DNA from 3 places in the Pseudomonas sp. P8_241 genome. Region 3 is predicted to be linked to each of the others. Evidence: riboswitches for the same ligand, from Rfam matches in the RefSeq annotation. Region 3 holds a riboswitch; each other region holds the start of a gene.
What was found. Region 3 has a riboswitch for cobalamin ahead of cobO (cob(I)yrinic acid a,c-diamide adenosyltransferase). Riboswitches for the same ligand answer to the same signal wherever they lie in the genome.

Region 1: it holds a riboswitch for cobalamin, as region 3 does, so the genes downstream of both, QMK58_RS12145 (ABC transporter substrate-binding protein) here and cobO (cob(I)yrinic acid a,c-diamide adenosyltransferase) in region 3, are expected to answer to the same signal.
Region 2: it holds a riboswitch for cobalamin, as region 3 does, so the genes downstream of both, cobW (cobalamin biosynthesis protein CobW) here and cobO (cob(I)yrinic acid a,c-diamide adenosyltransferase) in region 3, are expected to answer to the same signal.

The regions. Positions count from the first base shown of each region.
Region 1 is NZ_CP125377.1:2,648,072-2,655,059, reverse strand. It holds gene QMK58_RS12165 (response regulator) at 1-894, opposite strand, end outside; gene QMK58_RS12160 (two-component system response regulator) at 952-2,109, opposite strand; gene QMK58_RS12155 (hypothetical protein) at 2,243-2,509, opposite strand; gene QMK58_RS12150 (flavohemoglobin expression-modulating QEGLA motif protein) at 2,743-4,017, shown strand; cobalamin riboswitch at 4,116-4,310, shown strand; gene QMK58_RS12145 (ABC transporter substrate-binding protein) at 4,454-5,467, shown strand; gene QMK58_RS12140 (FecCD family ABC transporter permease) at 5,464-6,480, shown strand; gene QMK58_RS12135 (ABC transporter ATP-binding protein) at 6,477-6,988, shown strand, end outside.
Region 2 is NZ_CP125377.1:2,921,511-2,928,498, forward strand. It holds gene QMK58_RS13310 (fatty acid cis/trans isomerase) at 1-383, shown strand, start outside; gene nfuA (Fe-S biogenesis protein NfuA) at 581-1,165, shown strand; gene cobM (precorrin-4 C(11)-methyltransferase) at 1,307-2,053, opposite strand; gene QMK58_RS13325 (cobalamin biosynthesis protein) at 2,136-2,549, opposite strand; gene QMK58_RS13330 (CbtA family protein) at 2,546-3,259, opposite strand; gene QMK58_RS13335 (CbtB domain-containing protein) at 3,271-3,462, opposite strand; cobalamin riboswitch at 3,584-3,811, opposite strand; cobalamin riboswitch at 3,929-4,141, shown strand; gene cobW (cobalamin biosynthesis protein CobW) at 4,241-5,308, shown strand; gene cobN (cobaltochelatase subunit CobN) at 5,311-6,988, shown strand, end outside.
Region 3 is NZ_CP125377.1:2,060,604-2,067,591, forward strand. It holds gene QMK58_RS09400 (C40 family peptidase) at 1-263, shown strand, start outside; gene QMK58_RS09405 (C40 family peptidase) at 430-966, shown strand; gene QMK58_RS09410 (O-methyltransferase) at 985-1,638, shown strand; gene QMK58_RS09415 (PQQ-dependent sugar dehydrogenase) at 1,731-3,044, opposite strand; cobalamin riboswitch at 3,182-3,416, shown strand; gene cobO (cob(I)yrinic acid a,c-diamide adenosyltransferase) at 3,498-4,109, shown strand; gene QMK58_RS09425 (cobyrinate a,c-diamide synthase) at 4,106-5,488, shown strand; gene bluB (5,6-dimethylbenzimidazole synthase) at 5,485-6,135, shown strand; gene cbiB (adenosylcobinamide-phosphate synthase CbiB) at 6,132-6,988, shown strand, end outside.

The sequences.
Region 1 (6,988 bases), 590 kb from region 3:
CACCTGCGCCAACTCGGCGGGCGTTTCAGCCTGTTGCAGATCAACCTGCAACTGGGCGGTATGCGACTTGATCCAGCGCTGGTGCTCAAGCTGTTGCGACTCGCTCTGCAGTTTGGCGATGGCCCGTGCCAGGTCACCCGTTTCGTTATTCATGTCGGTGTGAGGGATCGGCTGGTCAAGCTGCCCGGCGGCCAACTGGTCCACGGCCACCCGCACCCGGTTGAGCGGATTGCGAATCGACTGGCTGACCAGCCAGGACAACAGCAGCGCCAGCGACAGGCCTCCGAACAACAATATGTAGGTCAGCAGAGTGCTGCGTTCGGCATAGTCGGCAATGTCCTTGGCCGTATCGCGAATCGAGGCTTCCTTGATCTGGGCGATCGCGTACAAAAGGGTGTCGGCCTGCTGAGCCAGTTGCTGGAACTCACTGCTATTGAGCAGCACCAACGCCTGACTCTGCTGGCCCTGATCGATCAATTGAAAGGCGTGATCGCCATGGCGCTGCAACTGTTGCAGCAGCAGGTCGAACTCGGCGAGACGCGCCAGATTCTCCGCCCGCCGCAGGGTCACTTTGGCCTGGGCCAGCGAAAGCTGCAGCCGATTCTGGATGTCATGCAACTGCTGCAGGGATTCGACGCGGATCGATGCGCTGTCGGTGCCCACCGCACGCTGCAGTGCTTGCATCATATGGGGCAGTTGCACCCGCGCTTCATGCAAGTACTCCATGCCCACCAGTTCCTGGAGGTAGAGGTTCTGCATGTCCTGCTCCAGCGAATGCTGGGTCCGCAGGCTTTGTACACCGAGCACCAGCACCAACAGCAGTAGCGCGGCAAACCCCAGGATCAGTTTGTGCAGAAGCGCAAGGCGCTCAAGCAGGGTGCGCAATCCGGCCATGGCCTGTCCTCGTGATCCTGATAAAAATACGGGTGAAGGGAGTGGGAAGTACCGGGCTCAAAGCGACTGGCCGCTACGTTCCAGGGCGGCCTGTTTGGCTGCCATGTCCTGATTGGTGTCGGCGAAACGCTCGGCAACAGCCCGAAACTGTTCAACGCAGGCCAGGAAGGCGTCGCAGATGTCCGGGTCAAAGTGGCTGCCTCGCCCCTGCCGGATAATCTCGACGGCTTGCTCGTGGGGCATTCCGGATTTATAGACCCGCCGGCTGATCAGCGCGTCATAGACATCGGCCACCGCCATCAACCGGGCGCTGATGGGAATGTCGTCAGCCGCCAGCCCCTGCGGGTACCCGCTGCCGTCCCATTTCTCCTGGTGACTGTAGGCAATCTCCTTGGCCAGATTGAGGAAGTCGACGCGAATGCCCAGCGCATCCTCGGCATGCTGGATGGCGTCACGCCCCAGCGTTGTATGAGTTTTCATGATCTCGAACTCTTCCTCAGTGAAGCGTCCCGGCTTGAGGAGGATATGGTCGGGAATGCCGATCTTGCCGATGTCATGCAGCGGCGCCGACTTGAAGAGCAGCTCGATGGTCTCCTCGCTGAGGAAGAGACTGAAACGCGGATGTTCACGCAGATGCTCGGCCAGCACCTTGATGTAATGCTGGGTCCGGCGGATATGGTTGCCGGTTTCGTTATCACGCGTCTCGGCCAGTGAAGCCATGGCCTGGATGGCCACGTCCTGGATCGCAATCACTTCGCGAGTCCGGCGCTGCACTTCCTTTTCCAGATAGTCGTTTTGATCGCGCAGGAAGTCTTTAGCGGCCTTGAGCTTGAGCTGGGTATCGACCCGCGCCAGTACCAGCGCCGGCCTGATCGGTTTGGTGATGTAGTCGACCGCCCCCAGCTCCAGGCCATGGATCTCATCGTCGGTCCCGGCCATGGCGGTCAGGAAGATGATCGGAATGTCGCGGGTGCGCGGGTCGCGCTTGAGCCGCTGCGCCACTTCATGGCCGGACATCCCGGGCATCATGATGTCGAGCAGGATCAAGTCCGGGAGCGTATCGCCCTGCAATACCCGCAACGCCTTCTCACCGCTGTTGGCGGCCTTGACCCGGTATCGATCCTTGAGCAGATCGGTCATCAGCATCAGGTTATCGGGCGTGTCATCGACCACCAGGAGGGTCGGCGCAGTGTAATGACGCTGTTCGACGCTCATGGCGGGCGACTCCCTTGTCAGATATCGGCATTCCAAGGCAACAATTGCACCCCGGCGAAGCAAAGCTTAGCGGTCATACCAGCCTGTCGCCTGGCTGCGCGCATCATGATCCAGGCAATCGGTCGCCCGAGGATCAGTATTTGATGTCCCGGGCCTCGCGACGGGTATCCTGCTTGGTGCTGCGCTTTTCCTGGCGGCAATCGACGTTGGTCTTGTCGTTGCTCTTTCTGCAATCCTGCTTGGTTTGCCGTGCCGTGGAGCGCCCATCCTGGCGGGTATCGCGCGCGTCACGCCGCTGTTCACCCTGCTCGGTCGCGTAGACTGGTAGCGATATCCACTGCGCGCCAGCGACAACGATGAACGCTGCTGCCAGAGCCTTCAAACTGTGCGTGCGAATCATGATCGTTCTCCAATTCGAAATCTTCCGGTCGCGTCTCAGGCTCACCGGCGATGTTCAGGGAAATGTGCCTGACATTGTTCGCTCAAAACCCACAAAACTGCTTTGTGGCACATGAGATCTGACGATAGGGCTCCAAGGGCAGTCCCGCAAGGAGCGTTATGTGCAAAGTTCGCAAAATGCCCCCGGGCAGCGACTAAACTTTGGCGATGAACGCTTGCTGCAAGGAGATATCCATGAGCGCCTCGCTGCCCGAACTCGATGCTGCACTGCCCCGACTGGCCTGCAAGATCCGCGTACTGGACGCCCTGGCCTGGCCGGACGGGGTGGAGGAAGACTTCCTGGAGCATTGGCGTGGCGGTAAAGCCCGATTACCTCGCGTCGAACTGCCGCCGCGTGATCACAGTGCCGACATCGCCGCTCTGGAAACGTTTGCTGGCCGCTGCGATCAGCAGCATCCGGCCGGGCATCACCTGGCCGTGACAGCGCGCAGCTATGCCATGGCCGGGCGGATGCTCGGCGCCATAGGCACCCCTGCGTTCACTCAATATTCCTCAGCGTTGTACCGGCGACCGGATTTCGATTACCCGCGCCTGAAACTGACCATGCTGGACGCGGCGCGTTTTTTCCTCGAGACCACCGATGCATTGCTCGGCGGCAGCCGAATTGCGCCGAGCGAAGCCGATATCCCGGCCCAGACCTTCGCCGACTGGATGCAACCGGAACTGGACAATTTTTTCGGTCCGGGTCGAATTTCAGTCATTCTCGATCCCACCCTGGCAGCCAAGGCGATCGCCGGCTCAACGCGCATTCGCTTGCGCGCCAGCGCACTGTTCTCGGAACTGGACAAAAACCAGTTATTGCAACATGAGGCCTTCGTGCATGTGGCGACGGCACAAAACGGCGCACGCCAACCCAATCTGAAGAGTCTCGGTCTGGGAGCTCCCCGCACGACCCAGACTCAAGAGGGCATCGCCACCCTCGCCGAGCTCTTCACCGGCAGCATGGACATCAACCGCCTGCGGCGCCTGGCGCTGCGCGTACTGGGGGTTCAACAGGCGCTGAACGGGGCCGACTTCATTCAGGTGTTTGAAGGGTTTGTGGCGGCCGGTCAGTCACCAGAGGAGTCCTTTCGCTCAACCCAGCGGATATTCCGTGGCGCCGACCTGCGGGGTGGTTCGGCCTTTACCAAGGATGCCGCGTACCTCACCGGCCTGCTTGGCGTGCATACCCTGTTGCGCATCGCGATCCGCGATAATCGCCCGGAACTGGTCAACCATCTGTTTGCCGGACGCCTCAGCCTGGGAGACACCCTGCGCCTGGCGCCACTGTTCGACTCCGGCTGGCTCCAGGGCCCGGTTTATCTTCCGGCCTGGGCCAGCGATCTGCGTCGGCTCGCCGCGAACCTGGCCTTTTCTGCCTTCATTTCCCGGATCCCGCTGGATATCCTCGATCTGGACGTGTTCATGGCATTCGCTGACGAACACGAGGCCGATGCCAGCGCCCTGTGATCAGGGCATCACGCGACGGTTTGCGCGGTATCCACCACCTCTGCCCGCCGCACATGCAGGTTTTTTGTGTGCACTGAATTAGCCCTGCCCGGCATGATCGACTACTATACCGCGCCGGTTTCCAAACGGGATTAATAGGGAATCCGAGATGCGCCTGTCGCATCGAACGGAACTGCCCCCGCAACTGTAGATGCCGAGCCTGCTTCTTTATTGCCACTGGATCGAATCCGGGAAGGCTGGAGCATGGCGATGACGCATCAGTCAGGAGACCTGCCGGCACAGAACATCACTAACCGGCGGGGTGTCCGGAAGGGACATCCTTGCCGCGTGTTTTTTGCCTGAACCCGGCCTTGCTCTGCTCCAGCGGCAGCGTTTGATTGTGTGTTTCCAGACCGTACTCCCCTGCTCCGTGTACGGTACAAATGGAGATTGCATCATGCTGCTGCACCGCGTTGTCGCCCTCATCACCGGTTGGGTCCTGTGCTCGCAGGCCTTTGCAACCTCGACTCACTATCCGTTGACGCTAAAGAACTGCGGCAGCACGCTGACCTTCCAGCACGCCCCGACGCGTACCGTGACCATCGGCCAGGCCGGCACCGAAATGCTCTATGCCCTGGGGCTCGGCGACAAGGTCACGGGGACTTCCCTGTGGTTCAACGAGGTGCTGGGCCAGTACAAGACGCAGAACGACAGGATCGAGCGCCTGGCCGATAACGAACCGAGCTTCGAAGCCGTCATCGGCAAGCGGCCGGAACTGGTCGCGGTGGAACTTGAGTGGATGGTCGGCCCGCAAGGCGCTGTGGGTACCCGCGAACAATTTCACGAACTGAACATTCCAACCTACCTCCTGCCGTCCGATTGCGAAGCCAAGGACAACCTGGTCGGTGCCGACGGCACACGCCTGCAGCCCTTTCGCATCGACAGTATCTACAAGAGCGTCAGCCAGCTGGCAGAGATTTTCGATGTGCCCGAGCGCGGCCATCAACTCAATGCCGAACTCAAGGCCGGCCTTGCCCGGTCCGTCGCGTCAGTACAAAAAAAGGATTTGCGGCACACCAGCGCACTGGTCTGGTTCTCCAGCGCGGATATGGGCCTCGATCCCTATGTGGCCGGCCACAAGGGCATTGCCGATTTCATGCTCAAGTCCCTGGGCGTGCGCAATGTGGTGCAGTCCGATGAAGAATGGCCAACCGTAGGCTGGGAAACCATAGCCAAGGCCAACCCGACGTTTTTAGTGATTGCACGCATGGATCGCCGCCGTTTTCCGGCTGACGACTATCAAAAGAAGCTGGCGTTTTTGCGCAGCGATCCCGTCACCCGCAACATGGACGCGGTGAAAAACGACCGCATCATCATCCTTGATGCCCTGGCCCTGCAGGCCAGTGTCAGGATGTTCGATGGCGTCGAGCAATTGGCCAACGCCATCAACGGCTACGACTTGTCGAAATGACGGCGATCACAATTCGGGTCCTGTTGGCATTCGCCACGCTATTGATAGCAGTGATCGCCGGTGTGGCCATCGGTGAAACGGCAATAGCCCCAGGCGTGGTGTTTGAGGTATTGGCCAACAAGCTGTGGGCGGCGGGATACGTGCTTGATCCGATCGATGAAGGCATTGTCTGGAATTATCGCCTGACCCGTGCACTGGTAGCGGCCGCCTGCGGCGCAGGGCTTGCGACCTGCGGAGTGATCTTGCAATCGCTGCTGCGCAACCCCCTGGCGGACCCCTATCTATTGGGCATTTGTGCGGGCGCCTCGACCGGAGCGGTGCTGGTGGCACTGCTCGGCGTGGGCGCCGGAATGGTTTCGTTATCCGCGGGCGCCTTCAGCGGAGCCGTGACCGCTTTCGCCCTGGTCATATTACTGGCTCGGGTCAGCGGGCGTTCCAGCGGTACTGGCCAGATCATTCTGGCGGGCATCGCCGGTTCGCAGTTGTTCAACGCGCTGACGGCCTTTCTGATCACCAAGTCAGCCAGTTCCGAACAGGCGCGCGGGATCATGTTCTGGCTGCTCGGCAATCTGAGCGGTGTGCGTTGGCCGTCGGTAGGGCTGGCGGTGCCGGTTGCCGTGGCAGGTCTGGTGGTGTGCCTGTGGCACCGTCGGGCTCTGGATGCCTTCACCTTTGGCGTTGACTCGGCCGCATCGCTCGGCATACCGGTGCGTCGGGTGCAATTTCTGCTGATCGGCTGCGCCGCATTGGTGACCGCCGTGATCGTCTCGATTGTCGGCTCCATCGGGTTTGTCGGCCTGGTCATTCCCCACGCTGCGCGCCTGCTGCTGGGGACCGGACATGCTCGTCTGTTGCCCGCCAGTGCCCTGGGAGGGGCCGTGTTCCTGATCGCGGCCGATGTGCTGTCGCGCACCCTGATCAAGGGCCAGGTCATTCCCGTCGGCGTGATCACCGCATTGGTTGGCGCGCCGGTTTTCGCCCTGATCCTGATTGGCCGGAGAAACGCCCGATGAGTGCCACCTGCGTACTGAGCTGTAGCGGTCTGAGTTTCAAGGTGCGCGACGCCGGGTTACTGAGCGATATCGGCCTGGATGTCCACCAGGGTGAAACCCTGGGCATCGTCGGGCCGAACGGCTCGGGCAAATCCACCCTGCTGAAACTGCTCGCCGGTGTACGCCAACCCACCGCCGGCGAAGTTCGGCTGGCTGGCCAACGCCTGGGCGAACTGTCGCGTCGAAGCATCGCGCAAAGCCTGGCGGTGGTTGAGCAGCAGGCCGACACCGACGACGCGATCAGCGTGTTCGACGCCGTCGCGCTGGGGCGCACGCCCTGGTTGTCAGCCTTGACACCCTGGTCGAACGAAGACGCTGCCATCGTCCTGCAAGCCTTGCACGACGTCGATGCCATGCACCTGCGCACGCGCATTTGGGGCAGTCTCTCGGGGGGTGAACGCCAGCGTGTGCACATCGCCCGGGCACTGGCTCAGCGCCCCCGGATCCTGCTGCTCGACGAACCGACCAA
Region 2 (6,988 bases), 860 kb from region 3:
CCATGCTGCGAGTGGAAGCCGCGAGCGGCAAGCGTGTGGCCTACAGCCTGCTGCGCAACCGCGCGCACAGCAATGTGGCGTTCATGCTCGGCGAATCGATGCGCTTTCAGCCGGGGCTCGATACCCTGACCATTTTCCCGGGTGTGTTAAGCAGTTATCCGAACTTCATGTTCAACATCCCGGCCGGACAAGTGCCTGAGTTTGTGGGCGCGATGGAAAGCGCCAGGGACGCCGACAGTTTCGAGAAAATCGTCGAACGTTGGGGTATTCGCCGCAGTCATCCGCAGTTCTGGCAGTATTTTCATGACCTGAGCCGCTATATCCACGAGACAGATCCGGTGGAAGAGGGCGTGCTGGACATGAATCGTTACGAGAACCTTTGATCCACCACAATCCCCGTAGGAGCTGGCTTGCCAGCGATGAGGGCAAGACATTCAATATAAATGTCAACTGACCTGACGCCTTCGCCGGCAAGCCAGCTCCTACAGGGTATGAAAAGATCTTTTCCTGACAAAAATACTAGGACTTTGTCCGGCGCGTTGATTGGCGTAAACTGCGCCCAAGCCTGCGAGGAGTTTCCATGACCGCTATTACCATTACCGACGCCGCCCACGATTACCTGGCTGATCTGCTCTCCAAGCAGAACACCCCGGGTATCGGTATCCGCGTCTTCATCACCCAGCCTGGCACCCAGTACGCCGAAACCTGCATTGCCTACTGCAAGCCGGGCGAAGAAAAACCCGAGGACACCGCACTGGGGCTCAAAAGCTTCACTGCGTACATCGATTCGTTCAGCGAAGCATTCCTGGATGACGCGGTCGTCGACTACGCCACCGACCGCATGGGTGGCCAGCTGACCATCAAGGCGCCAAACGCCAAAGTCCCGATGGTCAACGCTGACAGCCCGGTCAATGAGCGCATCAACTATTACCTGCAAACCGAAATCAACCCGGGGCTGGCCAGCCACGGCGGACAGGTGAGCCTGATCGACGTGGTCGAGGACGGCATCGCTGTTCTGCAGTTCGGCGGTGGTTGCCAGGGTTGCGGTCAAGCCGACGTGACGCTCAAGGAAGGCATCGAGCGTACATTGCTTGAGCGCATTCCGGAGCTCAAGGGTGTTCGGGACGTGACCGACCACACGCAGAAAGAAAACGCCTACTACTAAGGTGTTCGCTGCGGCATAAAAAACGGCGCCCCGTGAGCGCCGTTTTTTTATGGGTGATGCATAAAAGATCGCAGCCTTCGGCAGCTCCTACGAGAGAATGCGTTCTCCTGTAGGAGCTGCCGAAGGCTGCGATTTTTTGACTCAAGGGCGATAAAGATGCGCATGCCCGGCACGATACAGCGATGACTCGCTGAAGTGATCACTGCCCAACACCCGTCCTACCAGAATCAACGCCGTACGACGAAACCCCTTCGCTTCAACCTTGCCGACAATATCTGCCAGCGTTCCCACCACCCAATCCTGATCCGGCCAACTCGCGCGGTGCACCACTGCAATCGGGCAATCGACGCCGTAATGCGGCACCAACTGGGCAACAATCTTCACCAGATGATTAACCCCCAGATGGATCGCCATGGTCGCGCCGTGCTGCGCCAGGCTTGAGAATTCCTCGCCCGGTGGCATGGCGGTCTTGTCGGCGTAGCGGGTCAGGATCACGCTTTGCGAAATGTCCGGCAGCGTGAGCTCGGTACCCAGCAGCGCTGCACACGCGGCGGTGGCGGTGACGCCAGGGACGATTTCGAACGGGATGCCCAGCTCACGCAAATAACGAATCTGCTCGCCAATGGCGCCATACAGGCTCGGATCGCCGGAATGCACTCGCGCCACATCCTGACCTTTGGCGTGGGCGGCCTTGATCAGGTCGATGATCTGTTCAAGGTGCAGTTCGGCGCTGTTGACCACCTGTTCGGCACAATGACCTTCCAGAACCGCAGCGGGAACCAGTGAGCCGGCGTAGATGATCACCGGGCAGCTGCGAATCAGTCGCTGGCCTTTGACGGTGATCAGTTCCGGGTCGCCGGGACCTGCGCCAATAAAGTAGACGGTCATCGTCGGTTCCTGTGGGATAAAGGGGCTGAACAGGGCTTCAGATGAAGAATGTTCATGATCGAGAGCGGGGATTATCGGGGTTTCAGGCCGCGCCGGCCAATGCCAGGGTTGCCTGGGCATATTTTTGACGTGGAATCAGCAATTTTGCCGGGCCTTGAGCCAGTTGTTCAGCCAGAGCCAGCGCAGCGCTTTCCGCTACGCCATAACAACCGGTGCGCTCGAAGGCGATTTGCGATTGATGACTTAGCTGGTGCTCATAAGCTGCAAGTTCTTCGCAACTGAAGTACTGCAACGGCAGTGCCAGTTGATTTGCCAACTCGATCAGAGCGGGTTCATCGCGCTTCAAATCGATGCTGGCCAGCGCTTTGATTTCATGCCGTGCGATCTGGTGCGCTGCCAACGCCTGATCGAGCAGCGCCAACAACGTACTGACGGGGCAGCCGCGCTGGCAGCCCAGACCGACGACCAGCGTCGGCGCTGCGCTGTTTTCAGTCATGCGTGGTATTGGCCGTCGCTTTTGCGGCGGAACAACCAGGCGCTGATCAGGCCAAGGGCCAGCCAGAACGCCACGTTGGTCAACTGCGAAGCGATTTTGAATTGGGCCTCCAGTGCTTCGGGAGCGAGCATCGAATGCACCTCCGGTTGTGGTGCGCCAATCACATGCGGAACAGCGAGGATCGCCATCCCCAGGACTTTCATCAACCAGTGGCGGCTGAAGGCGATCAAGGCGATGCCGACGGCGGTAGAAGAGGCGGTGCCGATCCACCACATTTGCCGTTGTGCCAGATCGGCCGCAGCGGTGCCCGGCAGTTCTGGTGGCAGGCCAAGTGTTGGCGCAAGCACGAAGGTTGCGTAACCGGCCAAACCCCAGAGCAGGCCCTGGGAAGTTTTGGTCGGTGCGCGCAGGGTGTACAGGCCCGCCAGCATCAGGGCAAAACCGACAGCGACCACCAGATTACCGCCGGTGGTCGACAGTACACGCTGCCAGCCGTCTTCTGGCTCCCAGGCTTCGGCGTCATGAGTGTGGGCGGCGACTGCACCTTCGGTGTGAGCGTGTTCGTGGACCTCAACGGCAGCCGGTCCGGATCTTTCGTAGGTTTCGGCCTGCAGAATCAGCGGCGAAACCCAGAAGCTTTGCAGCAGGGTGAGCAACAGGGCGGCCAACAGTCCAGTGAAACCAGCGGTTTGCGCGATACGCTTGATCATGTCATCAGGTCTCAATGGCACGGGAACGCGGCGCTGTGACGGGTATCGTGCGCGGCATTGTGTACCGCTTCGATGTGCGAGAAACCGGCGAAATACACAAGGCAGGCACCCAGGATCGACGCGAAAATGGCGGCGGTCATACGTTGGGTCAAGGTAGAAGTGGTGCTGGCGCTGGTGTGTTCGGCGCTGCTGGTGATCGACATGGCGTTTCCCTCTGGTCTGTCAGCGGGGAATAAGGGCGCATGCAAAACCCGGCACGAACGGGCGCGCAAGGGGGTGCAAACAGCGCCCGCCCACCGCGGGTTTGTTGTTCAGTGAACGTACAGGTCACTTTGTGTTGCGGGCCGGTCTCCGGGCTCACGAGGGGCGCCAGGCATTTGCCTGAACCTGAAAGCATCACCTTCCCATGCCGCAGTGGCACAGTGGTTTTGACGCTTCACTCGCTTACCGTTGCGGGGGCAGCACCGGACTGACATGGCTTTGGAGTAAAGCACATGATTCACCGGTTTCCCGTTTCACCCTGTGAAGGGCACCCGTAACAAAGCGTGTAGGAGAGCATGGGCGAGGCGTTCGCGTCAATTGGCAGTGGTTCTCACTTGGCGTCTTCTGTTGATTTGCACTTTGTAGGAAGGAGGCGCTCTCAGTGATTGACCCGCCCCAATACGATGCGTAGCCTTGCGCATTCGAGGTTCTTCGGCGTTTGTCGAAGCTAAGAAGGGAACGCGGTCGATGCCGCGGCTGCCCCCGCAACTGTGAACGGTGATGTTCGCTGCCACGCCACTGCACGCTCAACCCTTGAGCCCGCGGGAAGGCGCAGTGAATGCCAGGCCCAAGGCCGGCACGCCGTCAGCCAGGAGACCTGCCTCGATACAGATTCTCACTACAACCGGGCGGGGTGATCCGGTGGCGAACGCTTCCGGCGCGTGTGCACGTGGCCGGCTCTCGTCCCGTATGCCCGCCTCCAAAGCCAAAGGGTATCCGATGAAAACACTGGCCAAACTCCCCGTCACGATCGTCACCGGCTTCCTCGGCTCGGGCAAGACCACCTTGCTGCGGCACATGCTCGACAACGCCCAGGGTCGCCGCATTGCGGTGATCGTCAACGAGTTCGGTGAGCTGGGCATCGACGGCGAAATCCTCAAGCAGTGCTCCATCGGTTGCACCGAAGAAGAAGCCAACGGCCGTGTCTACGAACTGGCCAACGGCTGCCTGTGCTGCACCGTCCAGGAAGAGTTCTTCCCGGTGATGCGCGAACTGGTCGCCCGTCGTGGTGATCTCGACCACATCCTCATTGAAACGTCGGGACTGGCGCTGCCAAAACCGTTGGTGCAAGCGTTCCAGTGGCCGGAAATCCGCAGCGCCTGCACCGTCGACGCGGTGATCACCGTGGTCGATAGCCCGGCCGTCGCGGCCGGTACTTTCGCCGCTTTTCCGGATCAGGTCGACGCGCAGCGCAAACTCGACCCGAACCTGGACCACGAATCGCCGCTGCACGAACTGTTTGCCGACCAATTGGCCAGCGCCGATCTGGTGATCCTCAACAAAGCCGACCTGATCAACCCGCAAGATCTGGCCCGGGTACGCGCAGAAGTCGCCGAAGAGCTGCCGCCTGCGGTGAAGATCATCGAAGCCAGCAGCGGTCGCTTGCCACTGGACGTGTTGATCGGCCTCGGCGCCGGCTCCGAAGAGCACATCGACAGCCGTCACAGCCACCACGATCACCATCTTGACGGCGATGATCATGACGACCACGATCACGACGCCTTCGATTCGATCTCCATCGAACTGCCGCAAGCAGACGAAAGCCTGCTGATGGATGCACTGACCCAGTTGGTGGTCCAGCATGGCATCCTGCGGGTCAAAGGTTTCGCCGCGATCCCGAACAAACCGATGCGCCTGCTGATCCAGGGCGTGGGCACGCGTTTCGATAAACACTTCGATCGCCAGTGGGGGACCGACGAGGCGCGCAGCACGCGCCTGGTGCTGATCGGCCAGGCACTGGATGCCGCCACGCTCGAAGCGCAATTGCGCGCCGCGCTCAGCGTGTAGCCATGCACCTGCTCAGGACCCAGCCCGGCGGTTTTGTGTCGCAAGACAACATTGCCGACCTCGGACAAACCCCCGCCGAACTGGTGATCCTGTGCAGCGGCGACTCCAGCCTGGCGCTGCTCGCCGAAGCGGCGCAGCAGTTGCCCGACGATTATCCCAGCGTGCGTCTCGCCAACCCGATGCAGGTGCAGAATCACGCCTCGGTGGATCTGTACGTCGACGAAGTGCTGCGTCACGCCAAAGTGATCCTGATTTCATTGCACGGCGGTATCGCCTATTGGCGTTACGGCGTTGAGCGGTTGGTCGAACTGTCGCAGCGCGGCGTGCAATTGATTCTGGTGCCGGGAGATGATCGTCCGGATCCGGAACTCAGTGATCTGAGCACCGTGTCCCCTGAAGACCGCGACCGCCTCTGGCATTTCCTGCGCCAGGGCGGCATGGCCAATGCGCTGGATCTGTTCCGTTGTCTGGCCGGACGGTGGCTGGGGCGCGACTTCGCATGGTCCGAACCACAAATCCTGCCGCGCACAGCGATCTATCACCCGAAAAAAAGCCCGGCCACATTGAGCGATTGGCAAGCCGACTGGCAGGCTGATCAACCGGTGGCGGGAGTGCTGTTCTATCGCTCGCATTTGCAGGCGGCGAATACCGGTTTCATTGATGTTTTCTGTCAGCGCCTGCAAGCGGCGGGGTTGAACCCGTTGCCGATTGCGCTGGCCAGTCTGAAAGAACCCGGCTGCCTCTCGGTGGTCGAGGACTGGCTGGATGAGGTCGAGGCCGGGGTCATTTTGAACACCACCGGATTCGCCCAGTCCAGCCCGGAAGCGCCGCACTTGCGTCCGTTTCGTCGCAATATCCCGGTGATCCAGGCGATTTGCGCCCAGGACAACGAGCCAGGCTGGCGTGCCAGCGAACAAGGCCTCGGTCCGCGTGATCTGGCGATGCACATCGCCTTGCCGGAACTGGACGGGCGGATCATCAGCCGCCCGATCAGCTTCAAGGACCTGGCGTGGCGCAGCGAGCGCAGCCAGTCGGATGTGGTCTGCTATCGGCCCGCACCCGAGCGCATGGATTTCGTGGCGCAGTTGGCGCGGCGCTGGATCGATCTGGCGCGGGTGCCGAACAGTGAAAAACGCGTCGCGCTGATTCTGGCCAATTATCCGACCCGCGACGGTCGCATCGGTAATGGCGTCGGTCTCGATACCCCGGCCGCCGCGCTGAATATCCTGCGGGCGCTGCATGCGCAAGGTTATCCGTTGCCGGCTGAATTGCCGGACAGCGGCACTGCGCTGATCCAGCAATTGCTCGGCGGCGTCAGCAACGATCTGGACACCCTTGACCAGCGCCCTTGCCAGCAAAGCCTGGCCATGGATGATTACTGGAGGATGTTCAACGCGCTGCCGCAGGTCAATCGTCAGGCCGTGCTGGAGCGTTGGGGCGCGCCCGAGACCGACCCGATGTGCCGTAATGGCCGGATGATGATCGCCGGTCTGCGTTTCGGCCTGACCTTCGTCGGCATTCAACCGGCGCGGGGCTATCAAGTGGATCCGAGCGCCGTGTACCACGACCCGGATCTGGTGCCGCCCCACGCTTACCTGGCGTTCTACTTCTGGTTGCGCAACACCTACGGTGCCCACGGCGTGATCCATGTCGGCAAGCACGGCAACCTGGAATGGCTGC
Region 3 (6,988 bases):
ACGTGGACGCCCCTCTGGTCTCGCGCAGCAAGCTTGAGCCGGGCGACCTGTTGTTCTTCGCTACCAACGGCCGTCGCGGTCGCGTCAGTCACGCCGGAATCTACCTCGGCGACAACCAGTTCATCCATTCGAGCAGCCGTCGTAGCGGTGGCGTGCGGATCGATAGCCTGGGGGACAGCTACTGGAGCAAGACCTTCATCGAAGCCAAACGAGCCCTGGCAATGGCACCAAACGCATCGCCAATCGTCACTGCGCGTAAATAAGCAGACATTTTGTAAGGTGAACTTAAAGTCTTACTTGAAGTTTGCCGGATAGCCGCTAAAATTCTGATCTACTAATGATGGCAAACCGCCTGCGTCACGCGCAGGCGGTTTTCTTTTCTGCGCTCCCCGCAGAAAAAAGCCGCAGCCAGATCAGGATGTTCTGCTTATGACGACGTCGGCCCGCCTCGCAATCATCTTCCTCGCAGCGCTGCTCAGCGCCTGCGCCAGTCGCACACCGCCGCCAGCGCCGGTGGTTCGCGCGCCCCTCGTATTCGGTCCATCCCAAGCTTTTTCGCCTGAAGCGGAAGACGTGCTGTTCCGCGCGCTCGGTCTTGTGGGCACACCTTATCGCTGGGGTGGCAACACGCCGGATTCGGGATTTGATTGCAGTGGTCTGATTGGCTACGTGTACCGTGACGTTGCCGGTATTTCCTTGCCGCGCACCACCCGCGAGATGATCACGATACAAGCGGCCAGTGTCGGTAAGGAGGGTCTGCAAACCGGTGACCTGATCTTCTTCGCCACCAATGGTGCTTCCCAGGTCAATCATGCCGGGATCTATGTTGGCGAGGGGCGCTTCGTCCATGCACCCGCCACCGGCGGTACTGTGAAGCTCGACAGTTTGTCCAAGGCTTATTGGCAGAAAGCCTACCTCAGCGCCAAGCGCGTTCTGCAGCCGGAGCATCTGGCGCGCAATCCATAATCGCCTGAGGTTGTGGACATGACCGCTCGCACGCTCAATCTCGACGATGGTTTGTACCAATACCTGCTCGATGTTTCCTTGCGCGAAACGCCGCTACTCAAGCGTTTGCGCGACGAAACCCAGGCAATGCCCATGGCGCGATGGCAAGTGGCACCGGAGCAAGGGCAGTTTCTCGCGCTGCTGGTGAAACTCACCGGCGCCAGGCATGTGCTGGAAATCGGCACTTTCACCGGTTACAGCGCCCTGTGCATGGCGGCGGCATTGCCGGATGACGGCTCACTGATCTGTTGCGACATTCCCGGCGATTACAATGCCACCGCCCGCCGTTACTGGCTCGAGGCAGGGCTGACCGGGCGAATCGACCTGCGTCTGGCGCCTGCGCTGGAGACGCTTGGCAAGCTGGGCCAGCCAGGTCAATTCGATCTGATTTTCATCGATGCCGACAAGGCCAACTATCCCGCCTACCTGGAGCATGCGCTGCGTCTGTTGCGGGTCGGTGGGCTGGCGGTGTTCGATAACACCCTGTGGAGTGGCCGAGTTCTCGAGGCAAATCCCGAGAGCGAAGACACCCGTGCGATCCAGGCGCTTAATCGAGCGTTGAAAGATGACTCGAGAGTGGATCTATCCCTGTTGCCGATAGGCGATGGATTGACACTCTGCCGTAAACGGTAGTCATCAGCAGGAAAGATCGCAGCCTTCGGCAGCGCCTACAGGACGTGCGCCAATCAATGTAGGAGCTGGCGAAGGCTGCGATCTTTTGCTGTCTATTTTGCAGTCGACACCCGCCAAATCTTGTTCCCTACATCGTCGGCCACCAACAAATCCCCCTGCTGATCAATCACCACGCCCACGGGTCGACCCATGGCCTTTTCCTCGTCATTGAGGAACCCGGAAAGGACATCAACCGGCTGCCCGGCCGGTTTGCCGGCATTGAATGGCACGAAAATCACTTTGTAACCACTGTGCGGCTTGCGGTTCCACGAGCCGTGCTGTCCGATGAAAGCACCTTGAGTGAACGGTGCTGGCAGTTTGCTGTTTTCGGCAAACGTCAGGCCCAGCGAGGCGGTGTGCGGGCCGACGGCATAGTCTGGCTTGAGAGCTTTGGCGACAAGATCCGGATTCTGCGGCTCGACGCGAATATCGATGTGTTGACCGTAGTAGCTGAACGGCCAGCCGTAGAACGCGCCGTCCTGCACCGAGGTGATGTAGTCCGGCACCAGGTCGCTGCCGATTTCATCGCGCTCGTTGACCGCGGTCCACAGCGCGCCACTTTGTGGTTCCCAGGCCATGCCGTTGGGATTACGCAAACCCGAAGCAAAAATCCGGTGGTTGCCGGTGGCGCGATCCACTTCCCAGATCGCGGCGCGTCCTTGCTCCTTGTCCATGCCATTTTCCGCGACGTTACTGTTGGAGCCCACGGTCACGTACAACTTGCTGCCATCCTTGCTGGCGATGACATTTTTGGTCCAGTGGTGATTTAGGGGGCCGCCCGGCAAGTCGACCACTTTGATCGGCGACGACTTGATCGTCATATCGCCGTTCTCATAGTGAAAACGCAGCAAGCGGTCCGTATCGGCCACGTACAGGTCGTTGCCGACCAGCGTCATGCCAAACGGTGAATTGAGATTTTCCAGAAACACGCTGCGGGTTTCCGCAATACCGTCGTGATCCTTGTCCCGCAGCAGGGTGATGCGATTCGGGCTCGGCACGCCGGCTCCGGCGCGGCCCATCACTTTTTTCATGACCCAGCCTTTGACGCCTTTGCCATCGTCGGGTTTGGGCGGGGCGTTGGTTTCGGCCACCAGCACGTCGCCGTTGGGCAATACATAGAGCCAGCGCGGGTGATCAAGGTCTTCGGCAAAAGCGGCTACTTGAGTGCCTGCGGCGGCGACGGGTTTGGCACCGGCAGGCCAGCCGATGGCGGGCGCGATGTTCACCGTCGGGACCAGGGTTTTATTGGGTTCGGGCAGTTGGGGCGAGGGGCCGGTGCCGTCGGATACTTGCAGCCTGGAGGTCTCGCCACAAGCGGTGAGCCCTCCAGCGAGGGCGATAACGAAAACGAACGGGGAGGTGCGCATGCTGATCGTCCCTATGAATGCCTTGTTCTAATCATAGAGAAGCGCTGCCTTTCGATGGTTCAACCTTCAGCCGTGGGCTTGCGATATTCCTGCCCGGCCGCCCGGCTTTAATTGACGCTCCATTCCCAACCCTCTAACCTTCGCGGCTTGTTTCAGGTGCTCTGTGGCTTGTGTCGACAGAGTGAAACAGGGAAGCCGGTGAATGAGTTCTTCAAAGGGTTGAAGGTCATGATCCCGGCGCTGCCCCCGCAACGGTAAATGAGTGAAGGCTGCGCCTTGAGCCACTGTATCGATATGTCGATATGGGAAGGCGCGCAGTCGGGTGCAAACCGCTCATGAGCCCGGAGACCGGCCTGATTCATCCAACGGCATCACGGTGGGCGATGCCAGGCTTGTTGCCTTCTATTCTTGTGCCTGCCCGCCGTTATTCCAGCCTCAACGGAGAGCTTCCCCATGACTGATACCCCCGAACGTGATGAGCGCCATCTGGCGCGCATGCAGCGCAAAAAAGCGGTGATCGATGAGCGCATCGCCAGTTCCCCGAATGAATGCGGCCTGTTGCTGGTGTTGACCGGCAACGGCAAGGGCAAGAGCAGTTCGGCGTTCGGCATGCTGGCGCGAGCCATGGGTCACGGCATGCAATGCGGCGTGGTGCAGTTCATCAAGGGGCGCAACAGCACGGGCGAAGAGTTGTTCTTCCGGCGTTTCCCGCAACAAGTGCGCTTCCACGTGATGGGCGAGGGTTTCACTTGGGAAACCCAGGATCGCCAGCGCGACATCGCCGCGGCCGAGGCTGCCTGGGAAGTGTCCCGCGAACTGCTGCGCGATCCGTCCATCGGCCTGGTGGTGCTGGATGAATTGAACATCGCCCTCAAACACGGCTATCTCGATCTCGATCAGGTGCTCAGCGATTTGCAGGCGCGGCCGCCGATGCAGCATGTGATCGTGACTGGTCGCGCCGCCAAGCCGGAAATGATCGAGATGGGCGACACCGTGACTGAAATGGGCATGCTCAAACACGCCTTCCAGGCTGGAATCAAAGCGCAAAAAGGCGTCGAGCTGTGAATCAACCTCGTCATTGCCCGGCGGTACTGATCGCCGCGCCGGCTTCCGGTCAGGGCAAGACCACTGTCACTGCCGCGCTCGCCCGTTTGCATCGCAATCAGGGGCGCAAGGTTCGTGTATTCAAATGCGGGCCAGACTTTCTCGATCCGATGATTCTCGAGCGCGCCAGCGGTGCGCCGGTTTATCAACTGGATATGTGGATGGTCGGCGAGCAGGAAAGCCGTCGTCTGCTGTGGGAAGCCGCCGGCGAAGCTGATCTTATTCTGATCGAAGGTGTCATGGGCCTGTTCGACGGTACACCGTCCAGCGCCGACCTGGCGCGGCACTTCGGTGTACCGGTGCTGGGGGTGATCGACGGCACCGCCATGGCTCAGACCTTCGGCGCACTGGCGTTGGGGCTGGCGCGGTATCAAACGGACCTGCCGTTTGCCGGGGTCCTGGCCAACCGTGTCGGCACGTTGCGTCATGCGCAGTTGCTTGAAGGCAGCCTGACTGAAGGGTTGCGCTGGTACGGCGCCTTGTCCCGGGAAACCGGGATCGAATTGCCGAGTCGGCACCTTGGCCTGGTGCAGGCCAGCGAGTTGAACGATCTCGATGTGCGCCTCGATGCGGCCGCCGATGCCTTGGCCAGCAGTTGCGAGGTGGCGCTGCCGCCCGCCGTGGCGTTCGCGGCGCCGGACGTTATTGACGTCGAACCGTTGCTGGCCGGTGTACGCATCGCCGTGGCTCGGGACGAAGCTTTTGCGTTCACCTACGGCGCGAGCCTGGACCTGTTGCGGGCGATGGGCGCCGAGTTGTCATTCTTCTCGCCGATCCGCGATAGCGTGTTGCCGGAGGTGGACAGTCTCTATCTGCCGGGCGGATATCCGGAGTTGCACCATGTTGCGCTGTCGAAAAACACCGCGATGCTTGACGCGATCCGCGCACACCACGGGGCAGGCAAGCCATTGCTTGCCGAGTGTGGCGGCATGCTTTATCTGCTCGATTCGTTGACCGATGTCGACGGTACTCGCGCTGAACTGGTTGGCTTGCTGGCCGGTGATGCCGTGATGCAAAAACGCCTTGCCGCGCTGGCGTTGCAAGCGGTCGAGCTGCCGGAAGGGTCGTTGCGCGGACACACGTATCATCACTCGCTGACCACCACTGAGTTGGTGCCGATTGCCCGGGGTTTGAGCCCGAATGGCGGTCGCGGAGCCGAGGCGGTTTATCGTGAGGGGCGGATGACCGCTTCTTATGTGCACTTTTATTTTCCGTCCAATCCCTCAGCGATTGCCGCGCTTTTTGCGCCCGACCTTCAGGACGCCTTCGCTGGCAAGCCAGCTCCTACAAGGGACCACCTCTATCCTGTAGGAGCTGGCTTGCCAGCGAAGCGGTCATGACTGACAACACCTTCTCTGAAACCGAACGCGCAGCCGTCTACCGTGCCATCGCCGAACGCCGCGACATGCGTCACTTCGGCGGCGGTACGGTCGAGCCGGAGCTGCTTCGACGTCTGCTCGAAGCCGCGCATCAGGCGCCGAGCGTAGGCCTGATGCAACCGTGGCGTTTCATCCGCATCAGCGATCGCGCCTTGCGCCGGCAGATTCAGCAACTGGTGGAAGAAGAGCGCATCCGCACCGCCCAAGCCCTCGGTGAGCGCAGCGACGAGTTCATGAAGCTCAAGGTCGAAGGTATCGACGATTGCGCCGAAGTGCTGGTCGCCGCGCTGACCGACGACCGCGAGCGGCATGTCTTCGGTCGTCGCACCTTGCCGGAAATGGACATGGCGTCGTTGTCCTGCGCGATCCAGAACCTCTGGCTGGCGTCCCGTGCCGAGGGATTGGGCATGGGCTGGGTGTCATTGTTCGAACCGCAAGCCCTGGCGGATCTGTTGAACTTGCCGCCCGGTGCGAAACCGCTGGCGGTGCTGTGCCTGGGGCCGGTCAAGGAATTCTATCCAGCGCCGATGCTGGTGCTCGAAGGCTGGGCGCAGGCGCGCCCGCTGAGTGAACTGTTGTACGAAAATTACTGGGGAGTGAGTCAATGAGTGTGGCGTTGTTGAGTGTCGCCGCGGTTGCGCTGGATGCGCTGCTGGGTGAACCCAAACGCTGGCATCCGCTGGTGGCGTTCGGCCGTTTTGCCGACCGCATCGAGCAACGTTTCAACAGTGGGGGGCGCGGCTGGCGCAGCCATGGCGTCACCGCGTGGATGATCGCTGTGGTGCCACTGACATTACTGGCTACGGCATTTTCCTGGGCGCCTTATGTTGGCTGGATCGTCGAGATACTCGCGCTCTATTGCGCGCTCGGCATGCGCAGCCTCGGCGAACACGTCGAGCCGGTAGCCAAAGCACTGCGCAGTGATGATCTTGAAGAAGCCCGCGCGCGTGTGGGCTATCTGGTCAGCCGCCAGACCAGCGATCTGGATAAAACCGAAGTCGCCCGCGCCGCCACCGAATCAGTGCTGGAAAACGGGAGCGACGCGGTGTTCGCTGCCTTGTTCTGGTTTGCCGTGGCCGGTGTGCCGGGGGTGGTGCTCTACCGTTTGAGCAACACGCTGGATGCGATGTGGGGCTATCGTAATGAGCGCTTTGAGCGTTTTGGCTGGGCGGCGGCGAAGATTGACGACGTCCTCAATTACATTCCGGCAAGGCTGGTGGCAATGACTTACGCGTTGCTGGGTAAAACCCGCCTGTCGCTGAAATGCTGGCGTACGCAAGGCCCGACCTGGGACAGCCCGAATGCCGGTCCGGTGATGGCGGCGGGGGCGGGAGCGCTGGGAGTCGAATTGGGCGGGGCGGCGATTTATCACGGTGAACTGCATCAGCGTCCTCAGCTGGGCGAAGGTCCGCCGGCGGATGCCGACTCCATTGACCGGGGCTGGCAATTGGTCCAGCGCGG